DNA from 3 places in the Rhodococcus triatomae genome. Region 3 is predicted to be linked to each of the others. Evidence: riboswitches for the same ligand, from Rfam matches in the RefSeq annotation. Region 3 holds a riboswitch; each other region holds the start of a gene.

Region 1 (10,521 bases), 360 kb from region 3:
TATTCGGCGTTCGGGGCGACGAGCTTGTCCGCGTAGTGCGGCTCGTCGGGCGGGTATTGCGCGATCCACGGACCCACGATCGCGACCAGGATCAGCGCGGCGAGCAGCACGATCCCGGCGCGGACCGACAGCGGAAGGGAGTGGCCGGGCAGCCGGAACCGCCGTGGGTCGCGGGGCTGTTCTCGGTGCGGCGGCGTGGTCGTCGTCGGCGCCGGAGTGGGGCGTCGGGTTCGAGTCATGCGTCCACCGTGATTCTGCGGTCGACGACGGCCGACACGATGTCGGCGGCGACACTGGTGACGATGTAGGACAGGGTGGCGAACACGGTGAACGCCTGGATCACCGGCAGGTCCCGGTGTTTGACCGACTCCACGACGTAGGAGCCGAGTCCCGGCCAGGTGAAGACGGTTTCGACCACGGTGGCTCCGCCGATGAGGATCGCGACGCCGACTGCCAGCGCGTGCAGGGAGGGCACCGCGCTGTTGGGCAGCCCGTGCCGCCACAGGATTCGCCGGCGGGAGGCGCCCCGGGCCGCGAGTACCTGCGCGGTCGGTGTTTCCATGAAGGCGAGGAGATTGGCGCGCAGCAGCCGCGACCAGGTGTCGGACAGTCCGACGGCCAGGCAGAGCGCGGGCATCCACACCTGCTGCCAGGTGCCGTCCAGTGCGGCTTTGCCCACGCCGAAACCGACTACGAACACCTGGATCAGCAGCAGGGCGATGACGAACCCCGGGATCGAGGCGAACAGCAGTGCCAGGCCTCGGGTTCCGTGGTCCGGCCAGCGTCCGGGGAACTGGGCGGCGGCGACACCGAGCGCAACGGAGAGAACCAGTGCGAGAACCAGGGACGCCGCCGCCAACGTGAGGGTGGCCGGGAGGCGACCGGCGAGCTCGTCCGAGACCGGACGCCCGGAGGCGAAGGAGAGCCCGAAATCGCCCCGCACGGCGCCCCACAGCCAATGCACGTACTGCGAGAGCAACGGCTGGTCCAGGTGCAGCGCCCGCTCGAGGTCGCTGATCTGCTGCGGCGTCGGTTCCGGGATGCCCTGCGCGACGAGGATCATTCGCGCAGGGCTGCCCGGAGCCAGCGGCATGAGCGCCCAGATGAGCACGCTCGCACCCAGCAGGGTGATCAGCGCCTCGACGACGCGGCGCCGGGCGATAGCCAGGACACGCATCGTGAGGCGGTGTTACTTGCCGGTCTGGCTGGTGATGTGCCGGCGAACGCTCGACACGTGGTAGTCGGCCCATTCCGGACCGGTCACCACCGTGAAGTACTTGAACGTCCCGGCCACCACGTAAGCCTGCTCGGCGACGAGGATCTCCTGTGCGCGCTCGAGCAGCTCGTCCCGGCGCTCGGTGTCGAACTCGCCGCGCAGCTGCTCACCGATCGCGTCGATCTCCGGGTTGCTGATGCCCTGGGCATTCGAGGAGCCGTCGGTGGTCCAGCGCACCAGGTACGGCTGGATCGGGTCCGCGGTGCCGGACAGCGAACCGCTCAGTGCCACCGATGATTCCCACGCCGTCGGATCGTTCTTCACCGCTGCGGAGTCCTCGGCGTTGTCGATCTGCAGGTCGAACCCGGCGCGCGAGACCTGGTCCTTCATCGCGATGGCGACGTCGTTGGTCTCCGGTCCCTGCGCCTGGGTGACGAAGCGCACCACCAGCTTCTGGCCGTCCTTCTCCCGGATGCCGTCACCGCCGGTGACCCAGCCCGCCTCGTCGAGGAGGCGGTTCGCCTCGTCCAGGTCGTGGACCTGGTTGTCTACGGCGAAGGACATGGTGTCCGGGTAGAGGCCGGCCGCGGGGGCGAACTGGCCGTTGCCGACGTCCGCGGCGATGCCTTCGTAGTCGATGGCGGCGGTGAACGCCTTGCGCACGTCGGTGTCGGTGAAGATCCCGTCCTTCAGGTTCATCTCCACCAGCAGCGACTGGAGAGCGAGTTCGGAGGACAGCACGTGCATGTCGTCGTTGCCCTGGAGCTCGAGCTTCGCCGACGTGGACGGGTAGAAGGCCATGTCGGCCTCCCCGCTCTGCACGCCCGCGAGCCGGGCCTGCTCGTCGGGAACCACGCGAACGGTGATCCCGGTCAGCGGGGGAGTGCCCTCCCAATGGTCCGCGTAGGGGGCGAGGACGAGGTTGTCCGGGTTCCACTCGGTGATCGCGTAGGGGCCGGAGTAGGCGCCGGCGTTCACGATCTGCGCTGAGTCTCCTGCCGCTGCTTCCATGGCCGCGACGTCGTAGATCTGCAGCGAGTTGTCGCGGGCGGCGAGGGCCGCGGGAACCATCGCGTTGGGTTCGGGCGTGGTGAGCACGACCTTGCCGTCGTCGACCGTCGCGGTCGTCGCAGGGTCGAGGTAGACCTGCGCGTTGGAGGATTCGGCGATCTGGCGGGACAGGGCGGCCGCGACGGCCTCCGCGTCGACGGGCTTGCCGTTCTGGAAGGTGACGCCGTCCCGCAGGGTGATGATCCAGCGGGTGTCGCCGTCGCGGGAGACGTCCTCTGCGAGCCACGGCTCGATGTCGCCGTCGTCGGTGACCTGCAGCAGGTTCTCCGCGATGCCCCAGTCGAACAGCCAGTTCGTGCCGGTGCCGATCGGGTCCAGGCCCGCGATCTTGTACGAGTTGTAGATGGTCAGGGAGCCGTCGCCCTCCTCTCGGAGCTGCTGCGCCGAGGCGGTCGCGTCGTCGGCGGTGTCGCCGGACGCGCAGCCGGCGAAGACCAGCGCGACGGCCAGCATCCCGGCCGCGAAGATCGAGCGGCGCCGGGCCGGGGTGGGGGCATGGTGGGGTGGCCGCGCGGCAGACTGCCGGGTGCGGCGAGTGAACACTCGCATCTTCATCCTCGTGAACTCGGTCCTGACTACGGTGCAGGTGTCCTGGCTCCCGGATCAACACTCGCCTTCGGCCTTCCAACCCAGGGAGGTCGTGGCCATCGGATGAAGGTCTGCTACTCGGTGACAGTTGCGGGACAGCCCCGGATTCGCACCGGTGTTCCCTGCGGAAGTGAACCTAGCATCCGCTCCGGATTCGGGTATACGGCCGACCTGCGCTGAAGTAGCATGCCCAGCCAAGGGGAGGAAGATTTCGACGGGGGGATACCGTGACATTTCGCTTGGACGACGACGCGATCGAGCAGTGCGTCAGGATCTGCGATCAGATGTTGGAGATGCTGCGCGAGGCGCAGAGCGAGGCCTCACGCCTCGACCAGCTCACCGGCCTGGGCGACTTCGCGACCGGCCGACAACTCACCGCCGGGTACGTGGCGAAGGCTGCGGTGGTCCGCACTCGCATCGGGCAGTACGAAGAGGTCATCGTAGCCATGCGTGAGGCATTCGCGGCCGGTGGTGAGGCGTTCGCCGATGTCGATGGGCGGATTGCTCGGACGTTGGGGGTGGTCGAGGGGCGGGTGGGTATGGGTTGAGGGGTCCGCACCGGGCGATCGCTGGTGCCACAGGGTCGAGCTGCCCCTGCTATGTAATGATCGGATCATCGGCGACGGCGCGCGCGAGGTTGGGATCTGACGAGTGGGAGATAGTTAGCGCACACAGCACGGTTCAGTGAGGCCCCTGGCTAGTGGTACAGGAGCCGCAGGGGTGAACAACGGGAATGACCTGCTTACTGCGTGGAATAACCCAGACTGGACGTCCGTGGGTTGTGACTATGGCAGGAGATTGATCTCATCGAGGAGCGCCGAAAATGGTCTGATGCGATTCTGCTTGATCATCCGGTCGAGTAGATCAAGCTGCTCCGGCATTCTCGGGATCGATTGCTTAGAAAGACTGTTGGCGGCGGTCTTGAGGGCGCCGAAGGCAACGTGATAGACGCAATCGACGGATCCAGAACCATCTGTGAGCAGGCGGAGCATCGATGGACGAGGTTCCATCGTGATGACTGCGAAGTGTGGCATATGGCCTCTACGCAGCGATACGAGTTTGCTTCCCTGCGACACGCAATCCTGTGCTCGGTCAGTCCGCAGCGACCATTTGGAGCTGAGTGCGACTAGTAGGCGCTGGCCACTTCGAGGGGAAGTTACGGCGATGTCCGTCCTCAACATTGACTCTTCGGCGAGGTTCTCCTTCAGCGCGCAAAAAAAGCCGCGGTTCGAGGCGGCATGGTTCCGAATGGTGTTCAGCTGCCGCCGTAGCGCTGTTACAGATTTCGAGGTATCGAGTTGTTTCGTTTCAGCGATTGCCATCTCGATACGATCGAGATCATCGTGAAAGCTGGACATATAGTTCTTCAGCTGTGAAAGATGTCGATACTGATCGAAATCGGTAGCGATACGTGACCGATCAACGATTAGGTCGGGGCGCCGCGCGCGGAGATCCTCGACAACGGCGACTTCGAGTGCCGTGCCGACATCTGAGATTTCGGGTGTTGCGTGGGCGACACCTAGCGCATCGAACATCGCTCGGCCCCATCGGATCGAGTTGACATCACCCTTGTCAGAGGTCGATGGCAATGCCGTCCCTGCGCGGTACCCGCAGAGAGTACGCGCGAACTTAGGATCCATGCCTTGAACCTGCCAAATTGTGCTCTCTCTCGGGTCTGAGAACGGTCACGGCGCCCATGTGATATCCGTTCGGCTGGTTCCTGTAGCGGCCGGAGGGGCGAATCGGAGCCCATCCCATTTTTTCGTCGGGAAGGTCGGCGCTTCGCTCTCGTCGTCGCCGGTGGCTCGTGCCCACCACTGTTCATCGAGGAAGAAGCTGCTGCGTACGTCGTCAGGCGGGACAGGGGCAACGCGCGTGGAAATCCACGAGCCTTTACTAGGAATCTCAAGTCCTAGCGAATCGGCGATCCTCTGGTGTGGCCGGTCGTGTCCGAGCACAATAATACCGTGCGGTCTCAAGTGTATGCGGGCGTCTCTTGCCCGTTTGGGCGCGTCATCCTGTTGTCCGACCGTAAGGACTACATTGCGATTGATCAGTCGATTCTGGACGTGGCGGAAAAGCGCGTCCACGCGACCCTGCCCACTCGATCCCGGTTTGAGGATTTCGTCACGGGTTGATTTGGGTAGGTGGCGGAGGAGATTCGTGGGCAGATCGGTCTGTATCCCTCCCCATAGCCAGTAGATGTCTGCCAACGAGCTCTCAGAGATTCTGCGTTTGAAATCTTTATTGTAGGCGCGGACGTCTGCTCCCGACTTGTCCCGCCGCCAACGGAGGCGGCTGTCGGAAATTCGAAGAAGTCCAGCAGCCCACTCTTTGGTGTCATCGTTCAACCAGGTTAGGAGGGCAATCTGGTCGTAATCTGCTGACTGCTCTCCGTGGTGTGCACAGACGTACATCTCTGTGGGAATTTCCCATCCTCCCAGATCGCGGGAGAACTTGCAGTCGACTTCAGTGTCAAGGATCCTCCAGTCGAGGTCGTGCCCATCCGAGATGTCGAACTCGCGAGTCAGGTTGATTTCGACAGCCGTTCCGAGATAGGTCTTTTCCGTCTTCCGGAGGTGTTGGTAACACCATCGACCGGTGCGTTGACCGTCGAGGGCTTCATCGAGTGAGTCTCTCAGGGTCCAGCGGAAACGCTCGCGGCCGTCTGGAGCACTCTCGAAGAACGAAGCCACATGCTCGAGGTCGTTCGGTGGGGATGGTGGAGCTTGCTTCGGCCGATAGCGAACCGTGGACATCGGGCTCGTTGGGTCGGGGTGCTTTCGGAACCCATTCCGAACGCGACGCATTGCCGTTGCTCGTGCATCTGACGGACGCTTCGAGGCTCCTGTGCTGGGAACGGTATCTACCTCGAATAGTCCTGTGCTGTCGGTCATGTGTCCAAGCATGCTGGTGGTGGACTCCAATGAGTAGCTGAGGCAATCGGCAAGTGCGGACGCATCACAGGTAATCTGAAATGTGCTTGGCTATAGCACGAGCTAGCCCGACGGGCACCGCGTTGCCGATCTGCTTGGCTATCTGAATTTTGCTCCCACACCATAGGAAATCCTCGGGAAAGTCTTGTAGTAGTGCAGCCTCGTAGTGTGTTATTGGACGGTTGACGCGGTGCTTGCCGAGGGCGTCCCACTGGGGATGCAGATATGCACCCTTTTCGGGCTTGAAGAACTCAGTCCGAATCGTATGAGATGGCATGTCCCACCGCATCCTGCCCATGACATCGGTCGTGCCGGAAGGCTTTTCGCGCCAGCACCGTGGAAGGAGATGGTCAGGTACATCGAAACGACCCCCGCCGGGCGGGACGTGGTCGTAACGTTGCAGGGACAGGGGTGTCGGTGTTCGTCCAAGGTGGATGTCGAGGCCTTTAAAGACACCGGGAACATTCTCACCGAAGACCCTGACAGTAGAATCGGGAAGCGATGTTGAGGTCGGTGTCTCAGGTGCATCGCCAATGCGTTCGCGAGTTGTCACCCAGGGGGCCACGTTGCGGGCATCCGGCACGCGGGCGTGCGTCGCAGCAGGCAGCTCGATCTTTCCGATGCGGGAGCCGATGACTATCGTGCGCTTTCGTCGTTGGCCTACGCCGAAGTCTGCCGCATTGAGGTGACCGTACGACAGCTCATACCGTTTGAGTGAACCGTGGTCGGCCTCGGCGAGGAGCAACTCGAACTCCTGCGACCGCATGAATCGGTCAACATTCTCAATGACGAAGACCTTGGGGTTCGCCGCACGAACGACACGTAAGTACTCGCGCCATAGCTGGTTGCGGGGATCGTCGACGTCTCTTGAACCTAGGTTCGAGAACCCCTGGCACGGTGGACCGCCGATGACCACATCTGCCTTCGGAATCTGCTGATTTCTGACCGCACCGATATCTTTCCACAGTGTGTGATCCTCGCCGAAGTTGGCAGCGTAAGTTGCCGCGGCATGGAGGTCGAACTCGATAGCGAGTGTTGACGTGAATCCCTCGGCGGTGAAACCGCTGGTCATGCCCCCGCAGCCGGCGAAGAGATCGATGAGTGTGCGCACGCTGTTCATGGTAGGGCTCGGGTATGACGAACTCTGTCTGGGCGCGCCAGTCAGGAGTGATCTCACATCTCGGTTGGCTGCTTCTGGAGCGAGTGAATGGCACGGCGCTTGCACTCTCCATCCCAGGTGTCGGCGGCGACGGTTCGTGAAGTGGCCGCCGGATCAGCGCTGGCTCGCCGGTTTGAGGGCGGGCGATACCGCCCGAGGGTAGCGCGAAATTCGACCTACGGTTGGCTTCAGATCGCGACGAGTTGGAGGCCGCGCAGTGTCGTAGTGCGGACCACTCACTCACTCACGCACCCGCCGCGCCGCCAACGCCGCGACGAGCCGCACCAGATCGGGCGCCGAGCCGACGTCCAGGCCGGTGAGAGTGGCGACCTTCCGCAGTCGATAGACCACCGTGTTCGGGTGCACGTGCAGCGCTGTTGCCGCGGCGGCGCGGTCGCAGCCGGCGTCGAGGTAGGACTCCAGGGTCTCGAGGACGGCGGGGTGAGAGTTCAACGGGGACAGCAGGTCTGCGAGCAGCGGCGTCGCGGCGCTCGGCCGGGTGAGCTGGTATTCGAGCGCGACGTCGCGCAGCCGCACCGCGCCGCTGGCCCGGCCGTAGTGGCGGGCGACATCCAGGACGGCCCGCGCCTGCTCGTATGCACCCGGCACATCCGGAGGCGCCGCCACCGCCACTCCTGCCACCACGGCGGCGCCGATCGTCCGTTCCATGTCCCGCAGGTTCCGATGCAGTAGCGCGTACTGCGGACTGTTCTGCCAGTCGTCCACGCCGGGCTCCGCCTCGAGGATCGGAATCAGTACTCCGCCACCGCTGCTGGTCACCATGCTCAGTGCGTTGTCGCGGCCGACATTGTCCAGCTCCCGCTGCAACCGCCGCACCTTGCGGCGTTCGGCGACGACGGCATCGACCTCGGCGGATTGCTCGTCCGGATGGGGGTCGATGTGAAGCGCCGCCACCCAGTACAGGCGCGGCAGGTCGACCCCCACACGCTCCGCCGTCCCCGTCGCGTCCGTCCCGGACGTCAGGGCCAGGAACAGGGCGCGCCGCGCCGAGTCGTCCTCGCCTGGCGTCGCCCGATCCGACCCGTAGCCGGCCAGCACCGCAGCCGTGGCCGCTTGCAGGTGAGTCTGCAACAACGCCCCCGCGCGCCCCAGGTCCGCGACATCCCCCGGCTCGGCGAGCTCGGTGATCGCGGCCCACCAGTGCTCGGTGCCGAGGTGATACGCGTGCAGTACCTCCGCGAGCGGCACCAGCTCCTCGGCCCGTCGCCCCGCGGACTCGCGGACCCGTACCAATTCGTCGTCGCTCGGTGGCCGCAGCGACCGCAGGCTCGCGATGAAGACCTCGAGGTTACGTCGGATGATCGCGGTGACATCGCTGCGCACGGCTTCCTCGGGCAGCGACCGGTAGAACGGCACCTGCGTCCACACCGTGTCGACGGTCTCCGCCACGATCGCGTGGGTGCGCTGGGCGAGCTGATCCGCCAGCGGCCGGCCACCGAGCACGATGGTTTTGTCTGCAGACACAAATTCCTCCCGATAGTCGAGCCGCCCGAACAAGGACGACCTGTCACTTTCCAGAGAATATGTAATCCACGCCACTCCGGAATCGACAAATCCGATCGTACGGTGGCGCCGACCAGAGGAGACCAGCCCCGTGCCATCCGTGCGCCGAACCGCCTACACCGTCACCGCCGCGGCGTGTCTCCTGGCCGCCGCAGCAGGCCCCGCCGCGGCGGGGCCGACGGAGCCGCTCGAGTACGTTGCGCTCGGCGACTCGGCAGCCGCGGGGCCGCTGATCCCGGACCAGGACCTCACGAGCCCCGGCTGTCTGCGCTCGCATCTGAACTATCCGTCCGTGCTCGCCGCGTCCCTGGGCGCGCAGCTCACCGACGTCACGTGCTCGTCCGCGCGCAGCGCTCACGTCACGAGCAGCCCGCAAGCCACCGTCTCCGGCCCCGTTCCGCCGCAGATCCACGCACTGAGCGAGGAGACGGACCTCGTCACCCTCACCATCGGTGCCAACGACATCAACCTGTTCGCGACCGCGCTCGGCTGCCTCAACCCGCTCCCGGAACCGAACGGGACGTCGTGCGCCGACGCGTCCACCGTCGACGGCGTCGACCGGCAGCAGGCGCTCGTCGACGACGCCGCTCCGCAGTGGGGCGCGGCGCTCGACGAGGTGCGCGCTCACGCGCCGAACGCCGAGATCGTCGTCATCGGCTACGGGACGTACACCCGGCCGGGTGGATGCCCCGACCGTCAACCGATGTGGCCACGCGACGCCGACTACCTCCAGGGCGTCATGGACGCGGTCAACGACGCGATGGCCGAGCAGACACGCGCGCGGGCAATGACATTCGTCGACATCCGTCCGGTCACCGCGGGGCACGACATCTGTGCCGACCCCGGACAGGCGCACTACGCCGGCGCCGTGCCGACCGAATCCGCGGCACCGCTGCATCCCACGGCGCTGGGAATGCAGGCGATCGGTGCCCACGTCGCCGACCGGCTCCGCTGACCACCACCCCACCCGTTCACTGTCGTCAACGAGGACCCTCCATGTCACTGCACCAGACCGCGCCGACCACCCCTGCCTCGGGTACCGGCCGCACCACCATCCTCGGCGGGGCGCTGATCGCGCTGTTCCTCGCCAACCTGCTCAACTTCTTCGACCGTGCCATTCCGGCCGTCGTCGCCGAACCCATCAAGATCGAATTCGGGCTCAGCGACCTGCAACTCGGGCTGATCACGTCGGCGTTCACCGTCGTCTACGCGATCGCGGGACTGCCGCTCGGCCGCCTCGCCGACCGCGCGCATCGCCCGAAGATCATCGGCGCCGGGCTGCTGGTGTGGAGCGGATTGACCGCTGCCACCGGTGCCGCCGGCAACTATCTGTTGTTCATCCTCGCCCGGCTCGGTGTCGGCGTGGGTGAGGCCAGTTTCACCCCGGCCGCCAACTCGATGATCGGTGACCTCTACCCGGCCGACCGGCGTTCCCGCGCCCTCGGAATCTTCATGCTCGGGCTCCCGATGGGGCTGATGCTCGCGTACTTCACCGTCGGTAAGATCGCCGAGTCGTTCGATTCCTGGCGCGCACCGTTCTTCGTTGCCGCTGTTCCCGGAGTGCTCCTCGCGCTCGTCATGTTCCGGATGCGCGATCCCGAACGCGGTGGGGCCGAAGAGGTGTCGGCCACCGCATCGGAGCCCGTCACGCAGCCGATCCGGAAGCTACTCACGATCCCTACCCTGCGCTGGCTGATCCTTGCGGGCTTGACCTTCAATTTCGCTGCCTATGCCGTCAATTCGTTCACCGTGCCGCTGCTGATGCGACAGTACGAGCTGAAGCTGACGTCCGCGGCGGTCGTCACCGGAGTGATCGTCGGGCTCACCGGACTGCTCGGCCTGCTGATCGGCGCCCGCTACGCGGACCGCGCATCGGCCACCTCGCCCCGCGCCCGGCTGATGATCGGCGTGGTCACCAGTGCTGTCGCGGCGCCGCTCACCGCGCTCGCGCTGATGCAGAACGGGGGCAGCGTCTTCCTGTTCACCCTGCTGTTCGCGCTCGGATGGCTGCTCGCCTACGGCTTCTA
Region 2 (10,521 bases), 1.0 Mb from region 3:
GGTGGAAGAAGTCAGCGCGTGGTTACGCCGACCGACCCACCCGGGGCCGGCCTGCTAAACCAGAAATAGGTCGCTGACACGTCGGCCACTGTACACGAGGGCTCGCCCACGGCGGTGGGCTCGTTACGCGTGGGCGATGACTTCCGGGGGTATTCGAGGTCCGTATAGACAGACGGATCCCCTCGGGCACCCACCCGAGGGCCCCACCCTCGGACGACGGAGACGACGATGACCGTGCGACTCAACCCCTACCTGTCCTTCCGTAGCTCGGCACGAGAAGCGATGGAGTTCTACCGGTCCGTTCTGGGCGGGACCCTCGAGCTGACCACCTTCGGCGAGGCCGGGATCACCGACTACCCCGGCGAGGAAGGCAAGGTCATGCACTCGATGCTCACCACGGACCTGGGGCTGATCCTCATGGGCGCCGACACCCCCGAGGTCATGGAACAGACCGCGGGCACCAACTTCGCGGTCTCCCTCAGCGGCGACGACGACCCGACGCTGCGGGGCTACTGGACGGCACTCGCCGAGGACGCGACGGACGTGATGGGGCTCGACACCGCGCCGTGGGGCGACTCCTTCGGCATGCTCACCGACAAGTTCGGGATCCCGTGGATGGTGAACATCGGCGCATCCTGAGGAACGAGACCGCCCTCGACACCACGACGCGGTGTCCGCCGGATAGGCTGCGATGACCGCTTCGGCGGTCTACCTGCGGCGAGGGAATCCGGTGCGAATCCGGGGCTGACGCGCAACGGTGACGCCCGCTCGGGCGGAGCCCGAATGCTCGCTGACGGTATCCATGCTGTCGGCTCCGCGTTCGAGCCCCGAGCGAGGAGAGTTCCTCCATGCACGCCTTCCTTCGTCGCACCGCCGTGACGACCGCTGCCCTGCTGGCCGTCGCCGGCTGCTCCACCGGTTCCTCGGAGGTGGACGAGCCGAGCTCACCCGGCGGGTCGCACTCGCACTTCCCCCTCACCCTGGAGAACTGCGGCCGCGAGGTGACGATCGATGCTCCCCCCGAGCGCGCGGTGTCCCTGAACCAGGGCTCCACGGAGATTCTGCTGTCGCTCGGACTGGCGGACCGGATGGTCGGCACCGCCACCTGGACGGACCCGGTCCGCGAGAACCTGGCCGCCGACAACCGGACGGTTCCGCGTCTCGCCGACGACAAGCCCTCGCTCGAGGTCGTGCTCGACACCGAACCGGACTTCGTGTCCGCCTCGTTCGGCGGCACGCTCGGTCCGGGCGGTGTGGCCGACCGTGACCTGTTCGACCAGCTGGGTGTGCCCACCTATCTGTCGCCGACGGACTGCGACGGCAAGACGTCGGACAGTGTCAACGCGGACGGCGCCCGCACGGAACCACTCACGATGGACACCATCCATCGGGAGATCCGGGATCTGGCGGCGATCTTCGACGTCCGTGAGCGCGGCGAGGAGTTCGTCGCCGAACTGCGGGAGCGGTTCGATGCCGCCGCACGCGGGATCGCCGCCGCCGGGACGTCGCTGGGCTTCTGGTTCGCCGACCTGCGCACCCCCTATATGGCGGAGTGCTGCGGCTCGTCCGGGATCATCACCGAATCGGTAGGCGCGAGCAACGTCTTCGCGGACACCACCGACGAATGGCCACAGGTCTCCTGGGAGACCATCCTCGATCGCGACCCCACGGCACTGGTGCTCGCGGACCTCAGTCGCCGCAGCATCGAGGGCGACGCGCTCGAGAGCAAGATCGCGTTCCTCGAATCCGATCCGGTCGCCTCACAGCTGACGGCGGTCCGCGAAGGACGCTACATCGTGATCCACGGCGCCGACCTCAACCCGTCGATCCGTACGGTCGACGGAATCGAGAAAACTGCTGCAGCACTGCGTGACTGGGAGATGGACGGGTGATCGACCAGGCGACCTCCACTCCGGTCGCCCCGCGGCGCCGGGCACGACCTGCCTTCGCGACGGCAATGGCCGCCGGGCTCGTCGTCCTGGTGCTGTCCGTGGCGCTCGCCGTCACCCTGGGACCGGCGGATCTTTCGGTGCGCGACGTCTATGCGGTCATCCTCGAACACCTCGGGCTCGCGGAGGCCGGAGTGACCCGGCTGCAGGACGCGATCGTCTGGCAGTTGCGGCTGCCCCGAACGCTTCTGGCCGCCGTGTGCGGGGCCGGGCTGGCCCTGTGTGGGGCGATCATGCAGTCGCTGCTGCGCAACCCGCTCGCCGATCCGTTCGTCCTCGGCATCTCGTCGGGTGCGTCCACCGGCGCGGTTCTCGTCGTCGTACTCGGGCTCGGCGGCGGAATCCTGTCGCTGTCGACCGGCGCCTTCCTCGGTGCCGCGGTGTCGTTCACCCTGGTGATGCTGCTGGCCGCGGGCGCGGGCGGCGGCACCTCACGCGTCATCCTGGCGGGCGTCGCAGGCACCCAGTTGTTCTCGGCGCTCACCTCGTTCATCGTCATCTCCTCCGCCGACGCCGAACAGACGCGGGGCGTGCTGTTCTGGCTGCTCGGATCGCTCAGCGGCGCCGGATGGGACGACGTCGCGCTGTGCGCATCCGTCTTCGCCGTCGGGCTGGTGGTCTGCTACCTCCATGCGTCCGCGCTGGACGCATTCACCTTCGGCAACGACGCCGCAGCAGCGCTCGGCGTCTCGGTCCCCAGGGTGCGTGCCGTCCTCTTCACGATCACCGCGCTCATCACCGCGGTGCTCGTCAGCGCCGCCGGGGCGATCGGGTTCGTCGGCCTCGTGCTGCCACACGCCGCACGTTTCCTCGTCGGGCCGAGCCACCATCGGCTGCTCCCGGCGACCGTGCTGGCCGGCGCGATCTTCATGGTGTGGGTGGACGCGATCGCCCGAACCGTCTTCGAGCCGCAGGAGATCCCGGTCGGCGTGGTCACCGCCCTCATCGGTGTCCCCGCGTTCGCGGTGATCCTGTTCCGGATGCGGAGCAGCCGATGACGCTGTCCGCGGAACGGATCTCACTCTCGCTCGGTGGCCGCAGCATCCTCGACTCGGTGACCTTCGCCGCCGGTGCGGGCGAGACGATCGGGCTGCTCGGCCCGAACGGATCCGGCAAGTCGACGCTGCTGCGTGTCCTCGCCGGAATCCGCAGGCCCGACTCCGGCCGGGTGGAACTCGACGGAGAGGATGTGCAGGGAATGCGCAGAGCGCGGATCGCCCGGCGCATCGCCGTCGTCAGCCAGCACTCCGACACCGAGGTCGACGTCACCGTCGAGGACGTGGTGCGGCTCGGACGTATCCCGCACCGTGGGATCTTCGGATCGGACGAGGCCGGAGACGCCGAGGCGGTGGAAGCCGCGCTCCTCGCAACCGGTACCGACGGACTGCGGGGACGCCGGTGGAGCACCCTGTCCGGCGGTGAACGGCAGCGCACCCAGATCGCGCGGGCACTCGCCCAGCAGCCGACCGAACTGCTCCTCGACGAGCCCACCAATCATCTCGACATCGCCCACCAACTCGACATCCTCGCCCTGGTCCGGGAGTTGCCGTTGACGAGTGTCGTCGCATTGCACGATCTCAATCTGGCAGCGATGTTCTGCGATCGCGTGATCGTGCTCGAGCAGGGGGCCGTCGTCGCGGCCGGGACCCCGACCGAGGTGATCGACGAGAGCCTCGTCTCCAGGGTGTACCAGGTCAAGGCGACGGTCACCGCCGATCCCACCGACGGCTATCCGACCGTCCGGTACCGGCCCAGGTGAGAGCCTGCCCGAGTGACGGCATGCCCGGGCCGGGGCCCGCTACCGCTATGCTGGGCCACGCAGCTGGTTCGCCCGGCGCGGTCGTGAGGAGCCCCGAAGACCGGCGTCGGCGTCGAAGCGCACGAGCGATCGTGCGTGAGAGGGAACCCGGTGAGAATCCGGGACTGTCCCGCAGCGGTATGCAGGAACGACCGCCGTCATCTGCACTGGGCCACCTGCCTGGGAAGCGACGGCCAGTAGGTCCGGAGTGTGAGCAACACCCGGGGTGCCTGTGAGTCCGAAGACCTGCCGGCTGTGTCGGATGCGCCGCATCCGGCGGTCCACCGCCTCGTGGAATGGGCGTGTAGACCTGATCGCGGCTGGGTAATTCGGGCTCGACAGGTATACCCGTCTGCCGGTGGTGGCCTTTCGGTTACGCAACTGGAGAAACACCGTGACACTCACCTTCACAGCAACCGTGCTGGGCTCCCCGCGCATCGGTCCTCAGCGCGAACTCAAGCGGGCCGTCGAGTCCTACTGGGCGGGGCGTTCGGATGCCGCCACTCTCGAATCCGTCGCCGAGGGCCTGCGCCGCCGGACGTGGACGCAACTGCGCGATGCCGGCATCGACTCGGTGCCCGTCAACACGTTCTCGTACTACGACCACGTCCTCGACACGGCCGTCATGCTCGGTGCCCTGCCCGAGCGCGTTGCCGGGATCGCCGATCCGCTGGACCGCTACTTCGCCGCGGCCCGAGGCAACGACACGATCGCCCCCCTCGAGATGACCAAGTGGTTCGACACGAACTACCACTACATCGTCCCGGAGATCGCTCCGTCCACCACGTTCGCGCTCGACGCCTCGAAGGTGCTCGGCGAACTGCGTGAGGCACTCGCTCTGGGCATTCCCGCGCGTCCGGTGATCGTCGGCCCGGTGACGTTCCTGCTGCTGTCCAAGCCGGTCGACACGAACGAGCCGCTACTCGGCCGCCTCGGCGAAATCCTGCCGCTGTACGCGGATCTGCTGGGTCGGCTCGCCGAAGCGGGCGCCGAGTGGGTGCAGTTCGACGAGCCCGCGTTGGTCGCCGACCGGAGCGAGGAGGAGATCGCGGCGGCCCGGCGCGCCTACGACCACCTGTCCGGTGTCGACACCCGTCCGGCGATCCTGCTGGCCTCGTACTTCGGCTCGCTCGGTGAGGCGCTGCCCGCGCTCGCGGAGACGGGGGTGGAAGGCATCGCCGTCGATCTGGTCGCCGGGTCCGACAACCTGGCGGGCGTGCCGGCGCTGGCGCACAAGCACGTCGTCGCCGGCGTCGTCGACGGCCGCAACATCTGGCGCACCGACCTGGAGAAGGCGCTGGGGCAGCTGGGCACGCAGCTCGGTTCCGCCGGATCACTCGCCGTGTCCACCTCCTGCTCGCTGCTGCACGTGCCGTACACGCTCGACGCCGAGAGCGGCCTGGACAAGGCACTGCGGTCGTGGCTGGCATTCGGCTCCGAGAAGGTCCGCGAGGTGGTCGCGCTCGCCACCGCGCTCGCCGGTCGACGTGACGAGGTGGAGGACGAGTTCGCGCTCGCGCGCGCCGCGCAGTCCACCCGCGCCAACGACGGACGGCTGCACGACGCCGCGCTGCGGGCCCGGCTGAACGAGATCTCCTCCTCGGACGGCGGCCGCGCGAGCGCCGACGCACGTCGCGAGATCCAGACCGACAAGCTCGGGCTGCCCGTCCTGCCGACCACCACGATCGGGTCCTACCCGCAGACCACCGCGATCCGAGTGGCCCGCGCCGCGCTGCGCAAGGGCGAGATCGACGAGGCCGAGTACATCCGCCGCATGCAGCAGGAAGTCGCGGATGTCGTTGCTCTGCAGGAGAAGCTGGGGCTCGGCGTGCTGGTGCACGGGGAACCCGAGCGCAACGACATGGTGCAGTACTTCGCCGAGCAGCTGGACGGTTTCTTCGCCACCGCCAACGGCTGGGTGCAGAGCTACGGCAGCCGTTGCGTGCGGCCGCCGATCCTGTTCGGCGATGTCCAGCGGCCGCACCCGATGACCGTCGAGTGGTACCGGTACGCGCAGTCCCTCACCGACAAGCCGGTCAAGGGCATGCTCACCGGCCCGGTCACCATCCTCGCGTGGTCGTTCGTGCGGGACGACCAGCCGCTGGCCGACTCGGCCGACCAGGTCGCGCTCGCGATCCGCGACGAGACGATCGATCTCGAGGCCGCCGGGGCTCGCGTCGTCCAGGTCGACGAACCCGCCCTGCGCGAGCTGCTTCCGCTGCGCAAGAAGGACCAGGAGGAGTACCTGAAGTGGTCGGTCGGGTCGTTCCGCCTGGCGACCTCGGGCGTCACCGACGCGACACAGATCCACACCCACCTGTGCTACTCGGAGTTCGGTGAGGTCATCGACGCCATCGCCGGCCTCGATGCCGACGTCACGTCCATCGAGGCGGCCCGCTCGCGTATGGAGGTGCTCGACGACCTCAACGCCGTCGGTTTCGATCTCGGTGTGGGCCCCGGTGTCTACGACATCCACTCCCCCCGGGTCCCGAGCGTCGACGAGATCGCCGAGTCGCTCCGCGCTGCTCTGAAGGCGGTTCCGGCACAGCGGCTGTGGGTCAACCCCGACTGCGGCCTGAAGACGCGTGGCAACGAAGAGGTGGAAGCGTCCCTGCGCAACCTCGTCGCCGCCACCGAACGGGTCCGCGCCGAACTGTGAGCTGCTGGCACGATGTCACATCGGTTCGTTCAGATCGAACCGATGTGACATCGTGCCGCCAAAGGGGTTTCGGCCGGACGTGACAGGGGGACGTCGGGCCCGCCCACTACAGGTGAAGGCGCGGCACCGGTTCACCGGTGCCGCGCCTTCCTCCGTGTGCTGACGCCCCGTGCGCCCATGCGACCTTGCAGGTCGAGTGCGCCTATGCGACCTGCAGGTCGAGCTCCCCGTCCTCGACGTCGACGGTGACCTTGCCGCCCTCGAGGATCAGGTCGTCGAGCAGCATGTCGGCGATCCGATCGTCGACCACCCGCTGGATGGACCGGCGGAGCGGACGGGCCCCGAACTCGGGCTGGTGCCCGTGCTCGGCGATCCAGTCGACCGCGGCGTCACTGAACGTGATCTCGATGCCCTTGTCACCGAGCCGCTTCCGGCTGTCCTCGAGCATGAGGTCGGTGATGCGATGCAGCTGATCGGTGTCGAGCTTGCGGAACATCACGATCTCGTCGATCCGGTTCAGGAACTCCGGCCGCATCGACTCGCGCAGCCGGGCCATCACCCGGTCGCGCAGCGGCTTCTCGGCCGCGGCCTCATCGCCCGTGGTGAAGCCGAGGGCACCGCCCTTGCTCGAGATGATGTCCGAACCCAGGTTGCTGGTCATGATCAGCACGGTGTTCTTGAAGTCCACCGTGCGGCCGTGACCGTCCGTCAGCCGCCCGTCGTCGAGCACCTGGAGCAGGGTGTTGAACACGTCCGGATGCGCCTTCTCGATCTCGTCGAGCAGCACCACCGAGTAGGGGTTGCGTCGCACCTGTTCGGTGAGCTGGCCCGCCTCGTCGTACCCGACGTACCCCGGAGGGGCGCCGACGAGCCGTGAGACGGTGTGGCGTTCGCCGAACTCACTCATGTCGAAGCGGATCATCTTGTTCTCGTCACCGAACAGCGCCGCCGCGAGCGACTTCGCGAGCTCGGTCTTGCCGACACCCGTCGGGCCGAGGAACAGGAAGCTGCCGACCGGGCGATCCGGGTCGCTCATGCCGACTCGGGAACGGCGCACGGCGCGGGCAATGGCCCGGACGGCATCGTCCTGGCCGACGACGCGGCGGTGCAGTTCGTCCTCGAGCAGGCGCAGGCGTTCCTTCTCCTCCTGCGTCATCTGGCTGGCCGGGATACCGGTGGCCCGCGCGACGACCTCGGCGATCAGCTCCGCGGTCACCTCGGGAGTGTCCACGGACACGGATTCCGGGGCACCGTCGATTCGCTTCTGCAGCTTGCCGATTCGGTCCCGCAACTCCGACGCCTGCTCGTAGGCCTCGTCGGCGACCGCCTGCTCCTTGTCCTTCTCGAGCTGCTCGAGTTCGGCCCGCAACGCCTCGGTGTCCACCTTCGGGGACCGCAGCGACAGCCGGGCACCCGCCTGGTCGATGAGGTCGATGGCCTTGTCCGGCAGGAACCGGTCGCCGATGTAGCGGTGCGACAGGTCGACGGCGGCGACGATCGCCTCGTCGGTGTACCGGACCCCGTGATGCTCCTCGTACCGGTCGCGCAGACCGGACAGGATGGTCACGGCATCCTCGACCGTGGGCTCCTCGACCATCACCGGCTGGAACCGGCGCTCGAGGGCGGAGTCCTTCTCGATGTACTTGCGGTACTCGTCGAGTGTGGTGGCACCCACGATGTGCAGGTCCCCACGAGCGAGCTTCGGCTTGAGGATGTTTCCGGCATCCATCGCACCTTCCGCTCCCGCACCGGCCCCGGCGATCGTGTGCATCTCGTCGATGAACACGATGAGTTCGCCCTTGTGCGCGGTGATCTCGTCGACCAGCTTGGTCAGCCGCTCCTCGAAGTCGCCGCGGTAGCGGGTGCCGGAGACCATGGCCGACATCTCCAGCTGGACGAGGCGCTTGCCGATCAGACGCTCCGGGACGTCCTCGTCGACGATGCGCTGGGCCAGGCCCTCGACGATCGCCGTCTTGCCGACGCCGGCCTCACCGATGAGAACGGGGTTGTTCTTGGTGCGGCGGGAGAGGATCTCGACGGTCTGCTCGATTTCGAGGGCACGACCGATCACCGGGTCGATCTCGCCGGCGCGGGCGCGCTCGGTGAGATCGACGCCGTACTGATCCAGTGTGGGCGTCTCGCTGGCCGCCTCCGGTTCACCCGGGCCCGCCTGGACGGCGCGCTGCAGCGATTCGGGTGTCACGCCGTTCTCGGCCAGCAGCCGCCCGACGGCGTGATCCTGGTCGGAGGCGAAGGCCAGGAACAGGTGTTCCGGGTCGATGTAGGTGGAGCCGAGTGCTCGCGCGAGCTGGTGTCCCTCCAGCAGCGCGGTCTTGAGTGCGGGGCTCAGTGCGGGAGCGGGCGTGGCGAATCCCGTCGGGGTGCGACCCTGGGGCAGCCGCGACTCCGCGGAGTTTGCGACCGCGGCGGGGTCCGCACCGGCGCGCCGCATCAGGCCCGAGACCGGATCCTGCTCCGCCATGACGCGGAGAACGTGCAGCGCATCGAGCTCGGAGTCCCCACGGCCCGCCGCGAAACGTGCGGCGGCGCCCATGAGCTCCTGGGTGGACCGGCTCATGAGCCGGCTGATGTCGATGCGGCCGGGACCCTCGGGCCCGAAGAATGCTGGCATTCCGAAGCCTCCTGAAGAAGTTGAGTGTTACTGACTCAACTAACGTGCTAACCGGTCCATCAATTCCCCGTCAAGAACCGATGTCGCGCGCGGCAGCAGAACTGCAGCTCAGAAGGCATTTTCGGCACCGTGATTCGCGTCACTCGGGCCGGTGAGTCGGCCCGACGTCAGGAGAGGTGGTGGGCCAACAGGACCCGCAGCTGGGTCTGCGCATCGTCGAAGGGCCGACTCGACTCGAGTGCGCGGCTCTGCACGATGGCGCCTTCGATCGCCGAGAGCAGCAGCCCCGCCATCGGGTTCGCGGCCGTTCGCTCGACTCCGGCCGCGATCAAGCCGTCGGCGAGCCGGGTGGTCCAGTCGGTGAACGCCTGACCGGCAGCGGACTTCACAGCTGGGTCCGGCTCGTCCAGCGCGGCCGCCATCATGAACGAGCCCAGCCGGTAGCCGCTGGACTCGAGCGGTTCACGCCAGAACGCGAACAGTTCGTCCAGCCACTGCTCCACCGACGGCGTACCCGGCAGCTTCTCCGCCATCACACCGAGGTGCGACTGCACCAGCCGGGACACGATCCGGGTCGCCGTCTCCACCAGTTCGCCCTTACCCGCGGGGAAGTGCTGGTACAGAGAGTTGCGCGAGGTGTTGCTGCGGGCGAGCAGTTCGGTCAGCCCGGCGGCGTGCACCCCGAACTCCTGCACCATCGGGATAGTGCTCGCGAGCAGGCGAGCGCGCGGTCGTGCCGATGTCACGGGTGCTCCCTCCAAGCGCTTGTGTGGATCGATCGGTTCATGTTAGACCTAGTCGTGAACCGATCGGTTCACATCGAGAGGATGTCATGCCCACCCACATCGCCACCGCCGATCCCGTCGCCCACACGGCCCTCCTGGGTCTCGGGGTGTACCGGCCCCGACGGGTCGTCCCCAACGCCGAGATCGTCGACCGCATCGACTCCTCCGACGAGTGGATCCAGACCCGCTCCGGTATCACCGCTCGCCGCTGGGCCGAGCCCGACGAGACCATCGTCTCCATGAGCGTCGCGGCCGCCCGCGACGCGCTCACCGCGTCGGGTCTCGCGGCCGACCAGATCGACGCGGTCGTACTGGCCACGTCCTCGCAGATGGTGCTGGGGCCGTCGGCGGGCGCGGTGGTCGCCACCGAGCTCGGCATGCACGACACCGCCGCCTACGACGTCTCCGCCGGCTGCGCGGGCTTCTGCTACGCGCTCGGCAACGCCGCGAGCCTCGTCCGCGCGGGCCAGGCACGCCACGTCCTGGTGATCGGTGTGGAGCGGCTGTCCGACCTGCTCGACACGGCCGACCGGACGTGCGCGTTCATCTTCGCCGACGGGGCAGGCGCGGTCGTCGTCGGTCCCGCCGACGCCGAGGGAATCGGCCCCGTCGCGTGGGGCTCGGACGGGACCCAGACCGCGGCGATCAAGCAGGACAAGGACTTCGCCCAGTACTTCGCCGAGGTCGCCGAGGCCGAG
Region 3 (10,521 bases):
CTGTTCCTCGTCGAACTCGCGGTGATCGACCCGCGCACTGTTCTCTCGGCGCGCGTGGGTGGCTTCGCGTGGAATCGGCGTGCCGAGCCGCTATTGGCGAATGCGTACCTGTCGTGATCGGCCACATCGTGATCGGCCACATCGTGATCGGCCACACCGTGATCGCCCGCGCCGCGTTCGTCGTCGCCGCGACCGACCCGGTTCCTCCGGTATCCCCACATCTCTCCCGCCGAAAGACTGTGCGATGACACGCTATCTGTTCACCCGACTACCCTCGGCGCTGGTCGTCCTCTTCCTCGCCTCGGTCGCGATCTTCCTGCTCCTGCGCCTGGTGCCCGGCGACCCCGCGGTGACCCTCGCCGGACCGGACGCGACGCCGGAGGCGATCGACGCGATCCGCAGCGAGCTCGGCCTCGATGCCTCGGTCCTGCAGCAGTACCTCTCCTGGATGACCGGTGCGGTCACCGGTGATCTGGGTCGGAGTTACCAGATCGGAGGCAGCGTGGGCGAACTGCTCGCCGACGCCCTCCTCAACACCGCAGTCCTCGCCGGCACCGCGCTGCTGTTCGCGATCGTGACCGCCCTCGTCGTGTCCATCGCGTCGGTCGCGTGGCCACGCCGATGGCTCACCGCGCTGGTCAACGGTGCCAACACCCTCGCGGTGGCGCTCCCGCCCTTCGTGACCGGAGTGCTGTTCGTCCTGGTGTTCGCGGTCGCGCTTCCGATCCTGCCCGCCGGTGGTGTCCCCCCCGAGGGGTACCTGGCACGACCGGACATCACCGTGCAGTATCTGCTGCTCCCCGCACTGTGCCTCGGGCTGCCGACGGCGGCCGCACTCACCCGCTTCCTCACCGAATCCCTGCGCACCGAGATGAACGCCCCGCACGTGCTCACGCAGGAGGCGCTGGGAATCTCTCGTTTCCACATCGTCACCCACGGGGCATTGCGCGCGGCGCTGCCCCCGGTCACGACCGTTCTCGGAATCCAGGCGGGGTCGTTGCTCGGCGGAGCGATTCTGGTCGAGGCGATCTTCGCGTGGCCCGGGGTGGGGATGCTCGTCGAACAGGGGATCAGCCGCCGCGACTACCCCGTCGTCCAGGCGCTGCTGTTGTTGTCGGTCACCGTGTTCGTGGCCGTGCAGTTGCTCACCGACGTCCTCAACGCCACTCTCGATCCCCGTATCCGTATCGGAGCCCGCTCATGACCGTCCTGATCCCCGAGGCCCCCACCGGCGACGACGCGGTGGCGCGGAAAGCGCCCGGCCACAGTACGTTACGTGGACTCACCCGTGGTCAGGGGCTGGCCGGACTGGTGCTGGTCGGCGTCGTCGCGGCGGTCGGCCTCCTCGCGCCCCTGCTGACGCCGTACGGTCCGTTCGACCAGATCCAGGGCGCCAACCTGGTCGGGCCAGGTTCGGCGCACTGGTTCGGCACCGACGAGGTCAACCGGGACGTCTTCACGCGCACCGCGCACGGCATCCGGACCAACCTGCTGATCGTGTTCGCCGCGGTCGCGGTCGGTGCGGCACTGGGCACCGCACTGGGGCTGGTGTCCTCGACGAACCAGTTCGCCGACGTCGTGACCCAGCGGGTGTTCGATGTCGTGCTCGCGTTCCCGGCACTGATCCTCGGTATCGCCCTGGCCGCCGTGGTGGGTCCGGGCGCGGTCACCGTGGGCATCGTCATCGTCGTCGTCGAGGTGCCCATCTTCGGTCGTCTGGTCCGCTCCTCGGTGCTGAAGGTGCGTGAGCTGCAGTTCGTCGAATCGGCCGAGGTGATCGGCGCCGGGCACTGGTGGATCCTGCGCTCGCACATCCTCCCGAACTCGCTCGAGCCGCTCGGCGTGCAGGTGGCGCTGTCCCTGTCCGTGGCCGTCTTCGTCGAGGCGGGAATGAGTTTCATCGGGGTCGGCGTGCGGGCGCCCGAGCCCTCGCTGGGATCGCTGATCTCGAACTCCGTCGCGAATCTCGACGCGAACCCCATGTATGCGATCGGCCCGTTGGCGGTCGTCACCGCACTCGTCCTCGGCTTCCTGCTCGTCGCCCAGGGCCTGGCCCAGGCGCACCGGGCCCGATGAGACACGACCTCCAGGAGCAGTCATGACCGCACCCCGCCACGCCACCGAGTCGCAGACCGGTCGCGTCCTGGCAATCGAATCGCTCACCGTCACCTTCGGTGAGCACCCGGTCGTCGACGACGTCGATCTCGTCGTCGATGCGGGCGAGATCGTCGCCCTCGTCGGCGAATCCGGATCCGGCAAGTCGATGACCGCCCGGGCAGTGCTCGGCCTGTTGCCCACCGGTGCCTCGTCGCGTGGATCGATCCTGTTGTCGGACACAGAGATCACCGGAGCCGACGAGACGACCCTCCGCGGGGTCCGGGGGACCACGGCCGCGATGGTGTTCCAGGAACCACAGACCGCCCTGAATCCGGTACAGACGGTGGGCACCCAGTTGTCCGCTGCGTTGCGGGCCCACCGCAAGATCTCACGAGCCCAGGCCCGCGCCACCGGAGTGGAATTGTTGCGCCGCGTCGAGATCCCGGACCCGGAGACCCGCATCGACTGGTACCCGCACCAGCTTTCCGGCGGCCAGAAGCAGCGCGTCGTGATCGCACTGGCGCTGTCCGGAGAGCCCGACCTACTGGTCGCGGACGAACCGACGACGGCACTCGACGTCACCGTCCAGGCGGAGATTCTGGCGCTCGTCAAGGGGCTGGCTCGCGACACCGGCACCGCGGTCCTGCTCATCACGCACAACATGGGCGTGGTCGCCGACATCGCCGACCGTGTGGTCGTCATGCGCGCCGGGCAGGTCGTCGAAACCGGGGACGTGTACGAGTTGTTCGAACGGCCCACCGAGGAATACACGCGCCTTCTCCTGGGCGCGGTGCCCCGCCTGCCGGTCACCGCGGAGGCTCGCACCGAACCGGCGGAGCCGTCGGACGACGGGGACGGGGAGAGTGCCGGGACCCGGAAGGAGACCCCGGCGCTCGAGCTCGACGCGGTGACCGTGCGATACCCGGCCCGCGGCGGCAGCCCCGCGTTCGACGCGCTCGCCGCCGCGGACCTGACCCTGGCCCGCGGCGAGGTTGTCGGCGTCGTCGGCGAATCCGGTTCGGGCAAGACGACTCTCGGCCGGGTCGCACTGGGGATCGTGAAGGCGATCAGCGGGCGCGTGCGGGTCGACGGCATCGATCTGACCACCGCAGGTGGGCGGGAACGACGCCTTCTTCGCAAGGGAATCGCGCTGGTGCACCAGGACCCGGCGGCATCACTCGATCCACGCTGGTCGATCGGCAGGTCCATCGCCGAGCCCCTGCACGTCCACCGGGTCGCCACCGGCTCGCTCGCCAGGGCACGGGCGGCGGATCTGCTGGATTCGGTGCGGCTGCCCAGGTCGTATGCGGACCGCCGTCCTGCCGAACTGTCCGGCGGTCAACGTCAACGGGCCGCGCTCGCACGGGCGCTCGCACTCGCGCCCCGGCTCCTGGTTGCCGACGAACCGACCAGTGCACTCGATGTGTCGGTGCAGGCAGAGGTCCTCGACCTGTTCGAGAGCCTGAGGGAGGAGTACCACTTCGCCTGCCTGTTCGTCAGTCACGACCTCGCCGTCGTGCACCGCGTGGCGGACCGGGTCGCGGTGTTGCGCGGAGGCCGGATCGTCGAGTCCGGCCCGGCCGACGAGGTTCTCCTCGCGCCGCGCCACGACTACACCCGTCGGCTCGTCGACGCGGTACCCGTTCCCGATCCCGTGCGGCAGCGGGCCCGCTCGCTCACCCCGCCGGAACCTGCCACGCCGCTTCCCGCGGATGCCCTCTCGCACTGAACGCCCGTCCCCGCATCGACGAAAGGAACACCTCACATGACCACTCTCGAACAGCGCCCCGACACCGCCGAGGACATCTATGCCGCAGGCGGAATCACCGTCGCCAAGCACGGCCATCACCTCGGCGCGGTGATCGGCGGCATCACCCTGTCCGGCGACATCTCCGACGAGACCGCCTCTGCGATCCGATACGCGTTGGCTGCGAACAAGGTGATCTTCTTCCGCGATCAGCACCACCTAACCGACGAGATCCAGTACGCGTTCGCGGGACGCCTCGGATCGCAGACGACGACGCACCCGACCCTGAGGTCGGACGACAACAAGACCCTCGTCCTCGAGGCCGCCGCGAGCAGCTGGCACACCGACGTCACCTTCATCGACCGCATCCCGAAGGCGTCGATCCTGCGTGCCGTCACCGTCCCCGAGTACGGCGGCGCCACCACCTGGGCGTCGACGACCGCGGCCTACGAGCAGCTTCCGGACGCGCTCAAGGCGCTGGTGGAGAATCTGTGGGCCGTGCACTCGAACGAATACGACTACGCCGAGGTCGCGAACACGATCCGGGACAAGGTGCAGGACGCCGCGAGGCGGGAGAAGTACCTGAACGAGTTCACCCGCACCGTCTTCGAGACCGAGCACCCCGTCGTCCGGGTACATCCGGAGACCGGCGAGAAGACGCTGCTGCTCGGGCACTTCGTCAAGGAGTTCGTCGGCTTCAAGCCGTCGGAGACGACGGCGCTCTTCCAGCTGCTGCAGAATCGGATCACGAAGCTGGAGAACACCGTTCGCTGGGCGTGGCAGCCGGGCGACGTCGCGATCTGGGACAACCGTGCCACTCAGCACTACGGGATCTCCGACTACGGGACCAACCCGCGCAAGATCCACCGGACGACGCTCGCCGGTGACGTCCCCGTGGACGTGCGCGGAGCGTCCAGCCGGATCCGCAAGGGTGACGCGGCGCACTTCTCGGTGATCGAGGAGCCGCAGCGCCTACCGGGTTTCGCCGCGAACTGAGCGGACTATCCGCGTCGACGCCACTCGATGGCCGGGCAGGTATCCATCACCATGGCCAGCCCGGCCTCGGTGGTCCGGGAGAACGCGTCCTCGTCGACCACCCCGAGTTGGAACCACACACCGCGGGCGCCGATCGCCACCGCCTGATCGGCGAACTCGCCCGCGGACTCCGAACGGCGGAACACGTCCACCACGTCGACGGGGAACGGAACATCGGCGAGGGTCGCATACCCCTGCTCACCGAGCACCGTCGGCGCACTCGGATGGATCGGGACGATGCGCTTGCCCCGGGACTGCAGCAGCTGAGCGATCTCGTAGGCCGTCTTGCCCGGGTCCCCGGACAGGCCGACCACGGCCCACGTCTCGCAGTCGTCGAGCATGAGGGACACTGCCTTCGGGTCCTGCCATGAAGTGCTCACCTCCGCCACGGTACGCCGTGCCGCGCGATAGGGTGGACCCGCTCCTGCGAGGGAATCCGGTGCGAATCCGGAGCTGACGCGCAGCGGTGACGGGTCTCCCGCGTGACGGGGAGCTCCCGAAGTCCGAATGCTCGCGGGAGACGGTGGCACCGCCACCGTCCGGCGTCATCGGGCCCCGCGACCGGGCCCCCGATCGAAGGACCACCCGTGCCTCGTCCACTCACACCTCGCCGCCGTCTGTCGGCGCGGTTCTCCCGTGGCGGCCCGGCCGCCGGTATCGCCGTGGCGGCCGCCGCACTCCTCGTCGCGGGGTGTGGATCGGTCGGCGACGAGGCCTCGGGGCCCACCACCGTCTCCGACGAGCCCGCCGCGACGTCCTACCCCCTCACGCTGGAGAACTGCGGCGAGACCGTCACCTTCGAGGCGCCGCCGGAGCGGGCGGTGTCGCTCTATCAGAGCTCGACCGAGATCCTGCTGTCCCTCGGTCTGGCCGACCGCATGGTGGGCACCTCCACCTGGTTCGATCCCGTCCTGCCGGACCTGGCTGCCGACAACGAACAGGTGCCGCGTCTTGCGGACAACGACCCGTCGCTCGAAACCGTCCTGGACACGGAACCGGATCTGGTCACCTCCGGAAGCGCGCACACCTTCACCCGCTCCGTGGTGGCGGACCGGGAGACCTTCACGGACCTGGGCGTACCCACCTACCAGTCCCCGTCGGTGTGCACCGATGCCGATGTCGACGGAGAGAATGTCTCGCGCACCGCGCCCCTGACCATCGACACGCTCTACCGGGAGATCCGCGAACTCGCGGCCGTCTTCGACGTCCAGGAACGTGGCGCGGAACTCGTCTCGTCGCTGCAATCCCGGATGGACACCGCGACCGCGGGTGCCGACCGCGCCGACGGACAGGAACCGACGGTGGCCTTCTGGTTCTCGGGTATCGATGCGCCGTACATGGCCGGTTGCTGCTCGGCACCGGGTCTCTACGCCGCGGAGACCGGTGCGATCAACGTCTTCGCCGACACCCGTGACGACTGGCCGGAGGTCAACTGGGAGGCGGTCGCGGACCGGAATCCCGATGTGCTGGTTCTCGGCGATCTCAGCCGCGTCCGCGTCGACGGTGACGCCTTGGACACGAAGATCGCATTCCTCGAATCGAATCCCGTGACGGCGCAGCTGGATGCGGTGCGGGGTCAACGATACGTCGTCCTCACCGGCTCCGAGCTGGACCCCGGAATCCGCGAAGTCGATGCCGTCGAGAAGCTGGCAGAGGGGCTGCGTTCGGCGGGCTACTGACCGATCGTCCCGGTGAACGACGAGTGCGTCAGCCGTTTTCCCCCGTGCCGTCGGCTCCGGTCCCCATGCCTTCGGTGCCGTCCTCGGCGAGAGCGACGAGGCGGAACTGCCGGACACGGCCGGGAACTCGCGCCGAGCAGGTCGACAGGATGGGCTCGGACAGGGTCTCCGCGAGCCGAACCGCCACTCGGCCTTCGCCGTGTCGCAGGACCACGACGTACTCGTCGTCGCTCGCCGTGACGGACACGGGGGCGAGCGCATCGATCCGGTCCTCGCCGGTCACCGCCCGCGCGTGGTGTTGGGCGGCCTGGACGACCTCCGGCAGCGAGCTGCGTCCGCGCAGGTAGCGATCGTCCAGGCTCCCCCGCAGATACCGGTGTACGAGGTCCGCGGGATCGTCGGCGGCATCGACCCGGCCGTAGTAGAGCCCATGTGGCAGGAGAATCATCGTGGCGGCGAAGCGGTCGCCACCGAGATGCGAGCACTCCCAGGTCAGCTCCGGATAGCGGCGGGCGATGTCGGCCGCGGCGGATCGGCCCCGCACGGCGCAGCAGCGGTCGTGCTTGCCGTGGGCGCAGACGGCGACGATCGGCTCGTGGGACAGAGTGCCCGCCGAACCGTCGAGCGGAACGTCCAGGAGTTCGGTCGGATCGGAAACCTCGCCCCGGTACAGGGATTCGTGTCCCGGTCGGGAGTCGGCGATCGCCCAGCGCCAGCGCGGCTCCGCCTGCCTGCGCCCCGGTCGGCGGATACCGACGATGCGCATACCCGCCGACTCGGCCCGCCGTACCAGCGCACGGCCGATCTCCGGATCGATCGTCGCCGGGGAGTCCAGGAACGCGGAGAAGCCCCATGGTCCGGACAGTTCCACCAACAGCCAGTGCAGGCCACGCGAGCCGGTCCCGGCGAGTGGGTCTCCTCGGCTCAGGGCGTTGTCGCTACACGGACGCCATTCGGAATCGTTCATCCTGTGGGTACCACCACACCCTCGCGCAGGAGCCTGCGCAGCACGACCACACCGTCCTCGACCGAAAGCCCGGGCAGGTCGCGAGCGCAGACCCGACCCCCGCCCGCGATCGTCTCGACAGCCGAGGCACACTCCGGCGGAAGGGTGATCGTCCGGTCCGGCAGCGCCAGCGACACCGCGTCGCTCGAGGTCGTGACAGTGCCGTGCAGTGCCGACCGCCACCGCACGGTCGTGCCCGCATCGAATGCCGCGATCGCCTCGAGGGTGGCGAGCGGACGGACCGGAGCAGGTCTGGTGAGTGCGACGAACCGATCGCCGACGGCGGCGGCCACGGATTCGACCAGCGACGGCTCCTCCGGCGGGTGACCGAGGCGCCGACCGACGAGCTCGATCGTCCGGGCGATTTCGCCGGCCACCGCCGTGGCATCTGTGTGGTCGGTGCCCAACGGGAGAGCGCGACGTAGCTCCACGTCCTCACCGAGCGCGTCGGCGAGGATGCGCACCACGTCGTGACGAGTGGTCGGGGCCACCCCGATCGTCAGGTGAACGGAGGTCTCGCCCCGGGCGCGTGCGGAGTGGATCCAGCCGCGTGGCAGATACAGCGCGTCACCCGGCTCGAGTGTCGCGCTCAGGAAGGGTTCGACGCGTGCGGCGGCCGCGACACCCGAACGGTGCGCCGTCCACGGCTGGCCGGGGAGCGGCAGTTCCTGCACCGGCGGATGCACGACCCATTCCTTCGTGCCGGCCACCTGCAGCACGAAGACGTCGTGGGTGTCGTAGTGGGGGTCGAATCCACGGCTGCTCGGCGGCGTGACGTAGGCGTTCGCCTGGACCGGATGGCCGATGTCGTCGACGAGCGCGCGGACGAAGTCGATGATCGGTGGCCACAATCGGTGAAGGCCCTGCAACACGATGGTGGCACCCGCGGAGAACTCGGTGAACACTCCTGCGGAGTCGATCTGGTCGGGCATCTCTGCGCCGAATCCGCCCGAGCGCGTGAAACATCCACGGTCCAGAACCGTGCCGTCCCGAGCCATCCGCAGAAACGGGGTACGCACCCCCCGTTCGGCGATCAACTCGTCGATCGCGTCGGGGGAGAGGAGATCGAGGTAGTCGCGCGGCAGGTCGGCCGCACGCGAGAGCACGGGAGCGCGATCCCAATGGCGCTCCGCGAACTCGGCGCGGCCGACCGCCACGCAGCGACCGAGCGCACTCGGCTGCCGGTGCGGGACGGGGGTGTTCAGCTCACGCCGTCCCGTCGGCGCCGCCGTCGTGACCGTCCGGGTTCGATCCGCCGTCCGCCGGACCCTCACCCTGGTTCGCGGTGCCGTCGGCGCCGCCGTCGTGTCCCTCCGGGTTCGATCCGCCGTCCGCCGGGCCCTCGCCGGCCGCAGCCGCACCGTCGGCACCGCCGTCGTGGCCGCCGGGGTTGGAGCCGCCGTCCGCCGGACCCTCGCCGCCTGCCGGTCCGCTCGTGGTGATGTCGTCGTCGTTGATCGCCATCGGAATCCTCTCGTCGACTCTCGGGTCGTGGGGTCTGTCGTCCCAGGTCGCAGCGCGGGCCGCTGCACTCACCGAGAATGCCTCCGGCAGCGGCAGGTCAAACATCGTGTGCCGATTCGTCCGGCTCGCGAGGTCCTGTCGCTGCCGGGTCACACCGTCCGCCCCGACGAGGGAACCTGGTCCGCGCTCGAGTACGCCGCCCACGTGCGCGACCCGATCCGTCATCTGTACGACGTCACCGGACGCCGACACCCGCGGTGAACCGTGGCGGACCCGAACGAAAGACAACTCGCTATGTAGAACGTGTTCCAATTTTCCTCATTCGTGTCTAAGGTCACAGTCACACGCATGCGTAGACATGAATGAAGGGTTGGAGTGACGTGAAGACCAAGGGTGCAATTCTTTGGGGCCTGAACGAGCAGTGGTCCGTGGAGGAGATCGAACTCGGTGATCCCGTCGCCGGCGAGGTGCAGCTGCGGATGGAAGCGGCCGGAATGTGCCACTCCGATCACCACCTCGTCACCGGTGCCACGCCGATGCCGTCCTTCCCCGTGATGGGCGGACACGAAGGGGCCGGTGTCGTCACGAAGATCGGCCCGGGCGTGGAGGATCTCGAGGTCGGCGACCACGTCGTCCTCTCCTTCATTCCCGCGTGCGGGAAATGTCCTTCCTGTTCCGCCGGGCATCAGAACCTCTGCGATCTGGGGGCCGGGCTGCTCAGCGGGCTCGCGATCTCCGACGGCACCTACCGGATTCAGGCCCGCGGCGAGAACGTGATTCCGATGTGCCTGCTCGGGACGTTTTCTCCGTACATGACGGTGCACCAGAGTTCGGTGGTGAAGATCGACAAGGACATCCCGTTCGAGGTCGCCGCGCTGGTGGGATGCGGCGTACCCACCGGATGGGGTTCGGCGACCAACATCGCCGAGGTGAAGGCGGGCGAGTCCGTCGCGATCATCGGGGTCGGTGGCGTCGGGATGAGCGCCCTCCAGGGGGCGGTCGCGTCCGGTGCGCGCGAGGTGTTCGCGATCGACCCGGTGGCGTTCAAGCGCGATCAGGCCGTGAAGTTCGGCGCCACCCACGTGTTCGCGAGCGTCGCCGAGGCCATCGAGCCGATCATGAACCTCACGCAGGGGCGGATGGCCGACAAGACCATCATCACCGTGGGTGAGATGAAGGGCGAGTACGTCGATCCGGCGCTGACCCTGACCAGCAAGGCCGGCCGCTGCGTCGTCACCGCGATGGGCAACATGGGCGACATGGACGTCAAGCTGAACCTGTTCCTGTTGTCGATGCTCCAGAAGGAGGTTCGCGGCAACGTCTTCGGTGGCTGCAGTGCCCGGGTCGAGATCCCCAACCTGCTGGCGCTCTACAAGTCGGGGCAGCTCAACCTCGACGACATGATCACGCGCACGTACTCGCTCGAAGAAGTCAACGACGGCTACCGGGACATGCTGGACGGCAAGAACATCCGTGGCGTCGTGCGCTACACG

What was found. A riboswitch is a leader RNA that binds a small molecule or an ion and turns the genes downstream of it on or off. The one in region 3 is predicted to bind cobalamin.
Region 1: linked by a shared signal. The riboswitch ahead of G4H71_RS03050 (ABC transporter substrate-binding protein) and the one ahead of G4H71_RS01360 (ABC transporter substrate-binding protein) in region 3 are both predicted to bind cobalamin.
Region 2: linked by a shared signal. The riboswitch ahead of metE (5-methyltetrahydropteroyltriglutamate--homocysteine S-methyltransferase) and the one ahead of G4H71_RS01360 (ABC transporter substrate-binding protein) in region 3 are both predicted to bind cobalamin.

What each region holds. Positions count from the first base shown of each region.
Region 1 covers NZ_CP048814.1:643,434-653,954, reverse strand. The annotation lists gene G4H71_RS03060 (ABC transporter permease) at 1-239, opposite strand, end outside; gene G4H71_RS03055 (ABC transporter permease) at 236-1,177, opposite strand; gene G4H71_RS03050 (ABC transporter substrate-binding protein) at 1,190-2,836, opposite strand; cobalamin riboswitch at 2,852-3,041, opposite strand; gene G4H71_RS03045 (hypothetical protein) at 3,103-3,423, shown strand; gene G4H71_RS03040 (NgoMIV family type II restriction endonuclease) at 3,661-4,515, opposite strand; gene G4H71_RS03035 (NaeI family type II restriction endonuclease) at 4,561-5,634, opposite strand; gene G4H71_RS03030 (DNA cytosine methyltransferase) at 5,837-6,931, opposite strand; gene G4H71_RS03025 (PucR family transcriptional regulator) at 7,211-8,455, opposite strand; gene G4H71_RS03020 (SGNH/GDSL hydrolase family protein) at 8,586-9,449, shown strand; gene G4H71_RS03015 (spinster family MFS transporter) at 9,491-10,521, shown strand, end outside.
Region 2 covers NZ_CP048814.1:1,327,516-1,338,036, forward strand. The annotation lists gene G4H71_RS06240 (VOC family protein) at 229-639, shown strand; gene G4H71_RS06245 (ABC transporter substrate-binding protein) at 849-1,892, shown strand; gene G4H71_RS06250 (FecCD family ABC transporter permease) at 1,958-2,947, shown strand; gene G4H71_RS06255 (ABC transporter ATP-binding protein) at 2,944-3,708, shown strand; cobalamin riboswitch at 3,805-4,015, shown strand; gene metE (5-methyltetrahydropteroyltriglutamate--homocysteine S-methyltransferase) at 4,142-6,406, shown strand; gene G4H71_RS06265 (ATP-dependent Clp protease ATP-binding subunit) at 6,609-9,038, opposite strand; gene G4H71_RS06270 (TetR/AcrR family transcriptional regulator) at 9,206-9,784, opposite strand; gene G4H71_RS06275 (beta-ketoacyl-ACP synthase III) at 9,871-10,521, shown strand, end outside.
Region 3 covers NZ_CP048814.1:287,860-298,380, reverse strand. The annotation lists gene G4H71_RS01390 (ABC transporter substrate-binding protein) at 1-117, shown strand, start outside; gene G4H71_RS01385 (ABC transporter permease) at 245-1,204, shown strand; gene G4H71_RS01380 (ABC transporter permease) at 1,201-2,076, shown strand; gene G4H71_RS01375 (dipeptide ABC transporter ATP-binding protein) at 2,099-3,826, shown strand; gene G4H71_RS01370 (TauD/TfdA dioxygenase family protein) at 3,863-4,840, shown strand; gene G4H71_RS01365 (CoA-binding protein) at 4,846-5,259, opposite strand; cobalamin riboswitch at 5,265-5,412, shown strand; gene G4H71_RS01360 (ABC transporter substrate-binding protein) at 5,536-6,558, shown strand; gene G4H71_RS01355 (ferredoxin family protein) at 6,587-7,525, opposite strand; gene G4H71_RS01350 (cupin domain-containing protein) at 7,522-8,721, opposite strand; gene G4H71_RS01345 (BatC protein) at 8,771-9,028, opposite strand; gene G4H71_RS01340 (hypothetical protein) at 9,137-9,289, shown strand; gene G4H71_RS01335 (NDMA-dependent alcohol dehydrogenase) at 9,409-10,521, shown strand, end outside.